Linked DNA regions of Azospira inquinata. The protein of the gene in region 2 interacts with the protein of the main gene of each other region in a pairwise test. Links are inferred from orthologs where the notes say so. Each region holds a gene or a part of one and is shown on either strand. Other genes may lie near its edges.

Region 1 (4,750 bases), 940 kb from region 2 along the record:
AGAACTCCAGGAGCTCGCGCTAGTCCTGCCCCAGGCCCTGGAGCTGCTGAAACCCGGCGGCCGCCTGGTGGTCATTTCCTTCCATTCCCTGGAAGACCGGATCGTCAAACGCTTCCTCAAAGAGCAGGCCGAGCCGGATAAGCTGCCCAAGGACCTGCCCCTGCGGGCCGACCAGCTGCCGCCCCCCAAGATTCATCTGGTGGGCAAGCCGGTGCGGGCCTCGGAGGCGGAAGTGGCGGCCAATCCCCGGGCCCGGAGCGCCATTATGCGGGTGGCGGAAAAGGTGTCGGCATGAGCGCCCCGGTTCCGTTCCGTGCCCCGGCGGGGAGCCGGCCATGCTGAGAGTGAATCTGGTACTCCTGCTGGTGGCCACCATCTGCGCCATGGGGGTGGTCACCTCCCAGCACAAGGCCCGCAAGCTCTTCCAGGATCTGGACAATGAGCAGGAGCGGTCCCGCAGCCTGGATGTGGAATGGGGCCAGCTCCAGCTGGAACTGTCCACCTGGGCCGCCCATCCCCGGATCGAGAAAATCGCCCGGGAAAAACTGAAAATGCACGGCCCGGATTCCAGCAAGGTGATCAATGCCTCCCTGCCCGCCGGTCAAGGGGGGCGGCCCTAATGCGGGTCAATAAGCCCAAAGCCCACCGCTTCGCCGAAAGCCCCGTGCTCCAGCTGCGCATGCCGGCCTGGCGCTCCCGCTTTGTGGCCCTCATGCTGCTCCTGGGCTTTGCTGCCCTGGTGGGCCGTTCCTTCTATCTCCAGATCATCAATAACGATTTTCTTCAGGAGAAGGGGGATTCCCGCTACCGGCGGGAGCTGGACGTGTTCGCCTCCCGGGGCCGGATTACGGACCGGAATGGGGAAATTCTGGCGGTTTCCACCCCCATGAAATCCATCTGGGCTATCCCCGGGGACGTGAAGCTGACGCCGGAACAGTCCCAGCGCCTGGCCGCCCTACTGGAAATTGACGAGCGGGAATTGAAGCGGCGTTTGGCGGAGGACCGGAACTTCGTTTACCTCAAACGCCAGATTCCCCCGGAAATCGGGGAGCGCATCGCCCAAATGAAACTGGCGGGTATCCACCAGGACAAGGAATACCGCCGCTACTACCCCTCCGGGGAAATGACTGCCCACATCGTGGGCTTTACTGGTATTGACGACAAGGGTCTGGAAGGGGTGGAGCTGGCTTTCCAGAACCAGCTCATGGGCCATGACGGCAGCCGAACCGTGATCAAGGACCGGCGCGGCCAGGTGGTGGAAGACGTGGGCGCCGCCAAGCCGCCCCAGGACGGCAAGGACATCACCCTGGCCCTGGATTCCAAAATCCAGTATCTGGCCTTTAGCCAGCTGCAAAAAACCGTTCAGGACAACGACGCCAAGGGCGGCGGTGCCGTGGTGGTGGATGCCCGCAACGGGGAAATCCTGGCCCTGGCCAACTGGCCGACCTACAACCCCAATAACCGCCAGCATCTCACCGGGCCCCAGCTGCGCAACCGGGCGGTGACCGATACCTTCGAACCGGGCTCCCCCATGAAGCCCTTCACCGTTTCTCTGGCCCTGGAAAAGAGCCGGGTCCAGCCCGGCACCATCATTCATTGCGCGCCGGGCCGGCTCACCATCGGCACCGCCACCATCAACGATTCCCACGCCCACGGCGACCTGTCCGTGGCCCAGGTGATCCAAAAATCCTCCAACGTGGGCACGGCCAAGATCGCCGCCACCCTGAGCTATCAGGAAATGTGGGAAAACTTCCAGAACCTGGGCTTCGGCCAGGTGCCCCATCTGGGTTTCCCCGGGGAAGTGACCGGGCGGGTACGGCCCTGGAAAAACTGGCGCCCCATCGAGCAGGCCACCATGTCCTACGGCCACGGTATTTCCGTGAGCCTGGTCCAGCTCATCCATGCCTATACGGTCTTCGCCCGGGACGGGGACGTGGTGCCCCTGTCCCTGACCCGGGTCGGGGACGGGCCGGTGCCGGGCAAGCGGGTGTTTTCGCCTCAGACCGTCCAGGAAATGCGGAACATGCTGGAACTGGTGGTGCAGCCCGGGGGCACCGCCCCCATGGCCAAGGTGCCTGGCTACCGGGTGGGGGGCAAGACCGGAACCGCCTACAAGCTGGAAAACGGCGTCTATGCCAAGAAATATGTGGCTTCCTTTGTGGGCATCGCCCCCATGTCCAATCCCCGCCTGATTGTGGCGGTGATGATCGACGAGCCCTCCAACGGCAAGCACTACGGGGGCGACGTGGCCGGTCCAGCCTTCGCCAACATCATGGGTGGGGCCCTGCGGGTGCTGGGCATTCCCCAGGATGCGCCCCAGACCGCCGGGGACAAGCCCGCTGCCGCCGAAGATTCGGCCAAGGAGGTCATGTGACCCAGACCCTCATGGCCCAAATGCTCCTCGACCGGCTCACCGCCCAGGGCGTCCAGGTGACCCGGCTGGAAAATGACAGCCGCCGGGTGCAGCCCGGAGACGTGTTCGTGGCCTATCCGGGCCACGGGGCGGACGGCCGGAAATTCATCCCCATGGCCCTGGAGCGGGGCGCCGTGGCCGTGCTCTGGGAGGCCCGGGATTTCGTCTGGCCGACGGACTGGACCGTGCCCCAAGTAGGGGTGGAAGGCCTCCAGTCCTTTGCCGGGCACCTGGCCCATCTGGTCTATGGCCGCCCCTCGGAACAGCTCAAGCTGGTGGGTCTCACCGGCACCAACGGCAAAACCTCCTGCAGCCAGTGGATTGCCCAAGCCCTGGACGGAGCGGGCCAGCCCTGCGCCGTCATCGGCACCCTGGGCAACGGCCTGTTGAACCGGGGTCTGGACGCCAGCGCCAATACCACCCCGGACGCCCTGGCCCTGCACCGGCTCCTGGCAGACTACCTGACCCAGGGCGCCCGGGCCTGCGCCGCGGAAATTTCTTCCATCGGTCTGGATCAGGGCCGTTGCAACGGCGCTCGTTTTGCCGTGGCGGTGTTCACCAACCTAACTCGGGATCATCTGGATTATCACGGCACCATGGAAGCCTACGGGGCCGCCAAGGCCCGCCTGTTCTCCTGGCCCGAATTGAATGAAGCGGTGATCAATCTGGATGACCCCTTCGGTCGCCACCTGATCGCCCAAACCACCGCCGGACTGCGTATCGGCTACACCCGGGAAGGGCGCCAGGCCCCCGAAGCCGACTGGCTGCTGGAAGCCCGGGACCTGACCCATACCCCGGAAGGCATGGCCTTTACCCTGGTGGCCCCCGGGGGCGCCGTGGCCGTGCGGACGGCCCTGGTAGGCGGCTACAACGTTTCCAATCTCCTGGCGGTGGCGGGCACCCTGCTGGCCCTGGGCTTGCCCCTGGACCAGGTGGGGGAACGCCTCAGCGCCCTGCTGCCGCCCCCCGGGCGGATGCAGCGCCTGGGCGGGCGGGATGAGCCCCTGGTGGTGGTGGATTACTCCCACACCCCGGACGCCCTGGAAAACGCCCTCACCGCCCTGCGGGAAGTGGCCACGGCCCGGGGCGGCCAGCTCCATTGCGTGTTTGGCTGCGGCGGCGACCGGGATCACGGCAAACGGCCCCAGATGGGCGCCATCGCCCAGCGGCTGGCGGATCAGGTGCTGCTCACCAACGACAACCCCCGCAACGAAGATCCCCTGACCATCCTGGCAGACATCCGGGCGGGGGCCCCGGAAGCGCCGGTGGAACCGGAACGGGCCCGGGCCGTGGAACAGACCGTAATCAACGCCGCCGCCCCGGATGTGGTGCTGGTGGCGGGCAAGGGCCATGAGCCCTATCAGGAAATTAAAGGGGTGCGTCTCCCCTATTCGGACGTGACGACGGCGGAGCGCGCTCTAGGCTTACGTCGGGAAAAGGAAGCTTGATGATGATGGATTTGCAACGGCTGGCCGGGGCGACCCAGGGACGTCTGATCGGAGAAAACCGGGAATTTGCCTCGGTGAGTACCGACAGCCGGACCATCGGCGCCGGGCAACTGTTCATCGCCCTGCGCGGGGAACGGTTCGACGGTCATGCCTTTTTGGCTCAAGTCAAAGCCCAGGGGGCGGTGGCCGCCCTGGTGGCGGAAGACGCGGTCGCCGGGCTGGAAGCCCTGGATCTGCCCCTGGTGGCGGTGCCCGATACCCGTCTGGCTCTGGGCGACCTAGCCCGGACCTGGCGGGCCAGCTTTGCCCTGCCTCTGGTGGCGGTGACCGGCTCCAACGGCAAGACCACCACCAAGGAAATGCTGGCCGCCATTCTCCAGGCCGAAGTGGGAGCCGACCGGGTGCTGGCCACCCGGGGCAACTTTAACAACGACATCGGCCTGCCCCTGACCCTGCTCCAACTGATGGAGCAGCACCGTTACGCCGTGGCCGAAATGGGCATGAACCATCCGGGGGAAATTGCCTATTTGGTGGGCATCGCCCAGCCTTCCGTGGCTCTGGTGACCAATGCCCAGCGGGCCCACCTGGAAGGCATGGGGGATTTGTCCGGTATCGCGGAAGAAAAAGGCACCATTTATTCCGGTTTGGGCACCGACGGGGTGGCCCTGGTGAATCGGGATGACGCCTTCGCCGATTACTGGCTGGGCATTAACCAGGGGCGCCGGGTGCGTACCTTCGGCTTGAAACCCGGGGCCGATGTGACTGGCACGGTCCAGGCCCACGGCCTGGAAGTCCAGCTCCATCTCCGGGCCCCGGAAGGGGAGGCGGATATCCGCCTCCAGGTGCCCGGTCTCCATAACGCCCGCAATGGGGTGGCCGCTGCCGCCGC
Region 2 (7,806 bases):
GGAAGCCTATCTGGGGCCCCAGACCAATCTCTATACGGGGGAGGTGTTTGACTTCACCCGGGACCATGTGGCCCAGCTGGAGGCCATGACCGTGGACCAGGTCACTCCGGCCCACTATTTCCTCCTGTTGGCCACGGGGGATGAGGTGCTGGACTACCGCCACGCCCTGGCCCGTTACGGGGATTGCCGCCGGGTGGTGCTGGAGGGGGATGAGCACGGCTTCAAGAGGTTTGCCGAGTTCATCCCGCAAATCTTTGAATTTGCCGGGTTATAATTCGCCGATGAATGTTCTGTTTGAAGAAGACGGCGGCTTTAAGACCGGCACCCTCCTGGCTGACAACGACACCTCCCTGCAGGTGGAGACGGCCTCCGGCAAGCGCGCCAAGGTCAAAGCGGCGGCCGTATTGCTGCGTTTTAACGATCCGGCCCCGGGCGCCCTGCTGGAAGCGGCGGCCCCCCTGGCCGAGGGCATCGAAGCGGAATTCCTTTGGGAGTGTTGTGCCGATGGCGAATTTTCTTTTCTTGATATTGCCCAGGATTACTACGGACAAGCGCCCGGCGCGGTCGAAGCGGCTGCGGTCCTGCTTGCCCTACACGCAGCGCCTATCTACTTCCACCGCAAAGGTAAGGGCCACTTTCGCAAGGCCCCTCCCGACATTCTCCAGGCTGCTCTGGCCGGTCTTGAAAAAAAGCGTCAGCAGGCGTTAGCTATCGAACGCATGGTGGAGGAATTGAAGGCCGGGGCTCTGCCCCGGGAATTCTCCCCCCACCTGACCCAGCTGCTCTACAAACCGGACCGGAACCGGCCTGAGACCAAGGCCCTGGAAGCGGCCTGCGCCGAATTGAGCCTGTCTGCCGCCCATCTCCTGGAAAAATGCGGGGCCGTGCCCTCCAGCCGGGATTACCACTTCCAGCGCTTCCTCTTTGAATACTTCCCCAAGGGGGTGGATTTTCCCCCGGTGACGGTGAAGCCCATCGCCGACGACCTGCCTTTAGCCACGGTGCGGGCCTTTTCCATCGACGATGCGGCCACAACGGAAATCGACGACGCCTTTTCCCTGGAAGCCCTGCCCGGCATCGGCTGGCGCATCGGCATCCACATCGCCGCCCCCGGCCTGGGCATTCAGCCCGGGGACGAGCTGGATATGATCGCCCGGCAGCGCCTGTCCACGGTCTATATGCCGGGCAACAAAATCACCATGCTGCCCGACCCGGTGGTGGCGGCCTATACCCTGGCGGAAGGCCAGCCCCGGCCCGCCGTTTCCCTCTACCTGACGGTGGATGAAAACCTGGAAATCCTGAACCAGGAATCCTGCCTGGAGCGGGTGCCCGTGGCGGCCAATCTGCGCCATCACCAGCTGGAACCCTGGTTCAACGACGCCACCGTGGCCGCCGGTGTGCCCGCCACGGCGGAACAGCTCCCCTTCCGGGACGAACTGCTGCTTCTCTACCAGTTCGCCTGCCGTTGCGAAGGGCGGCGGGGCAAGCCCTCCGCCACCCAGGGGGTGAATGACTACAACTTTGAAATTTTCCCCGATGCCGCCGACCCCTCCGGGCGGGGCGACCGGGTGGTCATCAGCGAACGCAAGCGGGGCAGCCCCCTGGATAAGCTGGTGGCGGAACTGATGATTGTGGCCAACGCCACCTGGGGCGGCCTGCTGGCGGAACACAAAATCGCCTGCGTCTATCGGGCCCAGGTGGGAGGCAAGGTGCGCATGACCACCTCGCCCCTGCCCCACGAAGGCCTGGGGGTGCCCCAGTACGCCTGGTCCTCCTCCCCCCTGCGGCGCTACGTGGATTTGCTCAACCAATGGCAGCTCATCGCCTGCCTGCGCAACGACCCCCCCCATTTCGGCACCAAGAGCGAACTGCTCTTCGCCGCCATGCGGGATTTCGACATGACCTACGCCGCCTACAACGACTTCCAGCGCCAGATGGAGCGCTACTGGTGCCTGCGTTGGCTGGCCCAGGAAGGGGTGAGCACCATTGACGCCACCCTGCGCAAGGAAAATCTGGTCAAGCTGGACCATCTGCCCCTGCAACAGCGGGTGCCCTCCCTGCCCGAGCTGACTCCGGGCCAGCGGGTGCGCCTCACGGTGGAAGGCTGGGATTACCTGGACCTGGAATTGAACCTGCGCTACCAGGAAACCCTGGATGAGCCCGGGGCCCCCCTGCCGGTGGCCGAGGAAGAAGGGGACGGGGAAGCGGAAAGCGCTGCCGCTCCGGAGACTGACGGCGCCACCCCGGGGGACGCCCAGCCCCCCGCCGCCACGGAGCAGGAGGCCTGAGGTGCCCATGGCCCGGAAGCAACCCTGGGAATTTTTCCGCCATTACCTTCCGGCGTCCCTGAATCTGACGGCGGCGATCACCATTTCCCTGGCGGTCCACGCCCTCGTTCTCGCCATCCACTTCACCTCGCCAGACCTGTCCCGGGCCTTCAAGGACCGGGCCATGGAAATTGTCCTGGTGAACAGCCGTTCCAGCCACAAGCCCCGGGACACCCAGGCCCTGGCCCAGGCCAATCTGGACGGGGGCGGCAACACGGCGGAAAACCGCCGGGCCTCCACCCCCTTGCCTCCGTCTCCTCGGCAGCAAGAGGGGACGGAGCTGGAACAGGCCAAGCAGCGGGTCCAGGCTCTGGAAGCCCAGCAGCGGGCCTTGCTGACCCGGGCCCGCAGCCAGCATCAGGTGGCCCCCCGGTCTGCCAAGGATACCCAACCCGATCCCACCCCCAAGCTCTCCGGCCGGGATATGGCCAACAACGCCCTGGCCATGGCCCGTCTGGAAGGGGAGGTGAACAAAAACCTGGACGACTACAACAAGCGCCCCCGGCGTAAGTTCCTGGGCACCCGCACGTCCGAATACCGCTTTGCCCAGTACATGGAAGACTGGCGCCTCAAGGTGGAGCGGGTGGGCACCCTGAATTACCCGGATGCGGCCCGGGGCAAGCTCTACGGCAGCCTGGTGCTGTCCGTTACCATCAATTCGGACGGCAGCGTGGAAAAGGTGGAGCTGGAACGGACTTCCGGGGAAAAGGTGCTGGATAACGCCGCCCTGCGCATCGTCAAAATGGCCGCCCCCTACGCCCCCTTCCCCCCCGATATCAAGCGGGACGTGGATCAGTTGGTGATTACCCGCACCTGGTTCTTTACCAGCGGCGACCAGCTCCAGGCCCGCTAATTTCTCCCCCATCATGACCGACCGCTACGCCGTTTTCGGCAATCCCATCGCCCATAGCAAATCCCCCTTCATCCATGGCCGCTTCGCCGCCGCCACCGGCCAGGATCTGAGTTACGAAGCCCTGCTGGCCCCCAAGGACGATTTCCCCGGGGCCGTGGCCGCCTTTATTGCCGCCGGGGGCAAGGGGGCCAATGTGACCGTGCCCTTCAAGGAAGAAGCCTTCCGCCTTTGCCAGCGCCGTTCCCCGCGGGCCGACCTGGCCGGGGCGGTGAATACCCTGGTTTTCCGGGACGGGGAAATTTTCGGGGACAACACGGATGGGGCCGGTCTGGTGCGGGATCTGGAACATAACCTGGGCCTGAGCTTGGCGGGCAAGCGCCTGTTGCTCCTGGGGGCCGGGGGCGCCGCCCGGGGCGTGCTGGGGCCCCTGCTGGCGGCCAAGCCCGCCACCCTGGTAATCGCCAACCGGACGCCGGCCAAGGCCGCCGATCTGGCCGCCCGTTTCGCCCACCTGGGGGCGGTGACCGGGGGCGGCTACGGGGACATCCAGGGCGCCTTCGATGTGGTTATTAACGCCACCTCCGCCAGCCTGGGGGGCGATCTGCCACCCCTGCCCGCCGGGGTTTTCGCCCCCGGGGCGGCGGCCTACGACATGATGTACGGCAAAGGGGACACCCCCTTCCTGGCCTTCGCCCGGCAACAGGGTGCAACCCTGCTGGCGGATGGCCTGGGCATGCTGCTGGAACAGGCGGCGGAATCCTTTTTCCTGTGGCGTGGCCTGCGCCCGGACACCGGTGCCCTGCGCCGGGACATGGAGGCGGCATGAGGGGCGTCTGGCGCTGGACCAAGCGGGGCCTCTTGGCCCTCATCGCCCTGGGACTGCTCTACCAGTTCTGGCTTTTCGGCTGGGTGCTGTGGTGGAACTGGGTCAATCCCCAGACCACCCATTTCCAGGAAATCCGTCTGGCGGAGCTGCGGGAAAAGGACCCGGAGGCGGAGCTGAAAAAGGAATGGGTGGATTACCGGCACATTTCCAATAACCTGAAGCGGGGCATTATCGCGGCAGAAGACGCCAAGTTCGTCGATCATGAAGGCTTTGACTGGGAAGGCATCCAGAAGGCCATTGAAAAGGATCAGCGCAAGGGCCGCATCGTGGCCGGTGGCTCCACCATTTCCCAGCAGTTGGCGAAAAACCTGTTCCTCAGTGCTTCCAAGAGTCCCCTGCGCAAGGGGGAAGAAGCCCTCATCACCCTGATGCTGGAACATGTGATGGATAAGCAGCGCATTTTCGAGATTTATCTCAACGTGGTGGAGTGGGGTAACGGCATTTTTGGCGCGGAAGCCGCCGCCCGTCATTACTTCGGCGTTTCCGCCAACCATCTGTCCGCCTCCCAGGCCGCCAAGCTGGCCGCCATGCTGCCCAATCCCCGCTATTACGACCAGCACCGCAATGCTCCGGGCCTGATGCGCAAGACCGCCATTATCCAGGCCCGGATGCCCGCCGCCGACCTGCCCTAGGCTGGACGAACTGGCTCCGAAAAAGCCCCCCAAATAGGCCTGAAAAATGGCCAGGAAAAAGGCCCTAGAAAAGAGGCGGGATAGGGGCTTTTTTCCGCCCCCCTGCCAGCCCCTCCGGGGGGCTGGCCCCGACCACCTTTTTTTGTTCGTAAACGGCGTGTTTAGGGCCATGGGACGGGGCGGGGAGTGTTAAAATCCCCCATCTATTTTGCGCACCGCACCATGAGCGAAGAACTCCGTCACGCTGATGCCGAAGCCCTGCAGGAAAGCCTGACGGTGGTGCAGACCCTCCTTGCCCGGCACAAGCTGGTGGAGGAACTGTTGCGCAAGCAGGATATGCCCCGTCAGGAGCTGGTGGCCTCCATGGTCCACCGGCAGCACCTCACCGAGCTGCGCCAGAAACTGGAGCAGATGCACCCGGCGGACGTGGCCTATGTGCTGGAAGCCCTGCCCCTGGAAGACCGGCTCACGGTCTGGGACCTGGTCAAGGCCGAGCGGGACGGGGAAATCCTCCTGGAAGTCTCCGATGCGGTGCGGGAAACCCTCATCGCCCACATGGACTCGGAAGAGCTGGTGGCCGCCGCAGAGACTCTGGATGCGGATGAACTGGCCGATTTGGCGCCGGACCTGCCCCATGAGGTGATTCAGGACGTCTTCCAGGCCCTGCCCGTGGAAGAGCGGGAACAGCTCCGTTCCGCCATGTCCTATCCGGAAGACGCCGTGGGCGCCCTGATGGACTTTGACATGGTCACGGTGCGGGAAGACGTGACTCTGGAAGTGGTGCTCCGCTATCTGCGCCGTTTCGACGAACTGCCCGACCACACCGACCAGCTTTTTGTGATTGACCGGGAAGGCCTCCTCAAAGGGGTGCTGCCTTTCAACCGCCTGCTGGTCAATGACCAGGACGTGGAAGTCCATACCATCATGGTCTCCGACTTCATCAAGCTCCATCCGGATGATGCGGCGGAAGAGGTGGCCCAGGCCTTCGAACGTTACGACCTGGTGAGCGCCCCGGTGGTGGACAGCCACGACAAGCTGGTGGGCCGGGTGACCGTGAATACGGTGGTGGACTTCATCCGGGAAGAATCGGACAGCGAATTGCTGGCCCAGGCCGGTTTGCGGGAAGAGGAAGACATTTTCGCCTCGGTCTGGAATTCGGTGAAAAACCGCTGGACCTGGCTGGCCATCAATCTGGTCACCGCCTTCATCGCCTCCCGGGTGATCGGCGCCTTTGAAGGTTCCATCGAAAAACTGGTGGCCCTGGCCGCCCTCATGCCCATCGTCGCCGGTATCGGTGGCAATTCGGGCAATCAGACCATTACCATGATTGTGCGGGCCATCGCCCTGGGCCAGATCCAGCCGGAGAGCGCCCGCCGTCTGCTGCACAAGGAATTAGGGGTATCCCTCATCAACGGCCTGGTATGGGGTGGTTTGCTGGGGGTAGTGGCCTGGTGGCTCTACGGCTCGGTGCACCTGGGCATGGTGATGACGGCCGCCATGACCCTCAATCTGCTTCTGGCGGCCACCGTGGGGGTGATTATTCCCATGACCATGCACCGCCTGGGCCGGGACCCGGCGGTGGGCTCCTCGGTGATGATTACGGCCGTCACCGATTCCGGAGGCTTTTTCATTTTCCTCGGTCTGGCCACCCTGTTCCTGCTCTGAACCGGGGACAGTCAAGTTTTTCTCCCCATGAAAAAAGGCGCCCTCGGGCGCCTTTTGCTTGAGTGATGGACCCGCTCAGGCGACCGCTCCCCGGGCCGAGTTGAGCTTGAACAGTACGTCTTCCACCAGATCGTCCATGTCCATGTCGCTCAGGCCAAAGTAGCGGGCCACGATGGCCTTGCCTTTGATCCAGTCCCCTTCCTCCGCATTGATCCGCAGGAAGCTGCCCACAATGCGTTCCGCCACCAGGCCCAGGCCGATCAGGGTGCAGCTTTCCCCGGGCAGTTCTCCAGTTTCCAGCACGGCGAAATCGTGGTGGCAGAGAATAGCCCGGGTGAGGTTTTCCGGCAGGCCCCAGTTGCGCCCCAGCAGATAGCCGATAACCGCGTGGTTGGTGCCGTGGCGCTCTTCCTCCACCTGGGTGAAGGGGCGCAGGGTGTCCTGGTTGGCCAGACCCAGGGTCAGCTTGTAGTCGTCAAAGCGGCGCATCAGCAGAGGCAGGCCGCAATCGTGAAACAGGCCGAAGGTATAGGCCGTTTCCCGCTTGGTTCCGGGCAGGGAACGGGCCAGCTGGGCGCAGACCCCGGCGGTATAGGTGGCCGTATCCCAAAATCGTTCCAGGGTAGGCTGGCCGTCCCCATTGGCCAGGGCGGTTTGCAACAGCTGGTTGATGACCAGACTGAGTACATTGTTGAAGCCCAGCAGGCGCAGGGCTTCCGCCACGGATTCCAGGGGCCGGGTGGTGCCGAAAAGGGGGGAATTGGCGCACTTGATGACCCCGGCGGCCAGGGCCACATCCTTGCTGATGAGTCGGGTGACCGTGGTGTCGTTAATCCGGTCTTTGCGCATTTCCCGGCTCAGGGCAGCCAGGACGGAGGGGCAGGGGGGAATGGTGATGCCGTTCAGCAGTTTGCCGACGGCCTGTTCGTCTATGGTTTGCATGGTCTGCAAAGGGGCTGGCGGCCTGGGCCGCGAGATGGTTTATGGTTGTAAGGCTGAATGTTACCGACTTATACGCGATTTGTGCCGCCCGGACGCTGACGCCTGTCATAAAAAATGCCCCCTGGCGGCTACCAGGGGGCCTGTCGCTCCTTTCGCCCCTTTTACCCGGGGCGGGGGGGGGCCCAACCCCTTAGGCTTTCAGGGCCGGGGAGGGGGGTAGGGCGCAGGCCTGGGCGTATTCCCGAGCAAGCCGGTCCACCAGTTCGGCCACAGGGGGAACGTCCCGAATGCCGGAAACGCCGTGGCCGGCGCTCCACACGTCCCGCCAGGCCTTGGCCTCATCCCCCCCGTAGGCGTGGGCCGGGGCGGTGCCTTCCCGAAGGCTTTCCCGGGTGTAGCCGGCCTTTTCCAGACTGGGCCAGAGAAAATTGGCCGGGGTGCCGGAAATGGCCGGGGTGTAGACGATGTCGTCCGCCGTGGCCCCCACCAGCATTTCCTTGT

Evidence for each region.
Region 1: the proteins of mtgA (region 2) and Azoinq_RS04255 interact in binary tests that used the Escherichia coli proteins (3 or more experiments, as listed by UniProt). The link is inferred for Azospira inquinata from one-to-one orthologs.

The regions. Positions count from the first base shown.
Region 1 is NZ_CP064782.1:964,802-969,551, reverse strand. Bases 1-2,996 are described here. They hold Azoinq_RS04255 (peptidoglycan D,D-transpeptidase FtsI family protein), read left to right. Parts: upstream 1-619; coding sequence 620-2,374; downstream 2,375-2,996. Other genes in these bases: Azoinq_RS04250 (UDP-N-acetylmuramoyl-L-alanyl-D-glutamate--2,6-diaminopimelate ligase), read left to right, coding at 2,371-2,996; ftsL (cell division protein FtsL), read left to right, coding at 336-620; rsmH (16S rRNA (cytosine(1402)-N(4))-methyltransferase RsmH), read left to right, coding at 1-295. Outside these bases: more of Azoinq_RS04250, read left to right, coding at 2,997-3,861; Azoinq_RS04245 (UDP-N-acetylmuramoyl-tripeptide--D-alanyl-D-alanine ligase), read left to right, coding at 3,864-4,750. UniProt on the Escherichia coli protein: Essential cell division protein that catalyzes cross-linking of the peptidoglycan cell wall at the division septum. Required for localization of FtsN.
Region 2 is NZ_CP064782.1:1,903,777-1,911,582, forward strand. The notes cover bases 2,879-5,850. They hold mtgA (monofunctional biosynthetic peptidoglycan transglycosylase), read left to right. Parts: upstream 2,879-4,002; coding sequence 4,003-4,698; downstream 4,699-5,850. Other genes in these bases: Azoinq_RS08760 (TonB family protein), read left to right, coding at 2,879-3,180; aroE (shikimate dehydrogenase), read left to right, coding at 3,194-4,006; mgtE (magnesium transporter), read left to right, coding at 4,921-5,850. Outside these bases: Azoinq_RS08750 (YqiA/YcfP family alpha/beta fold hydrolase), read left to right, coding at 1-274; Azoinq_RS08755 (ribonuclease catalytic domain-containing protein), read left to right, coding at 282-2,288; more of Azoinq_RS08760, read left to right, coding at 2,296-2,878; more of mgtE, read left to right, coding at 5,851-6,363; Azoinq_RS08780 (HDOD domain-containing protein), read right to left, coding at 6,439-7,305; Azoinq_RS08785 (NAD(P)H-dependent flavin oxidoreductase), read right to left, coding at 7,496-7,806. UniProt on the Escherichia coli protein: Peptidoglycan polymerase that catalyzes glycan chain elongation from lipid-linked precursors. May play a role in peptidoglycan assembly during cell division in collaboration with other cell division proteins.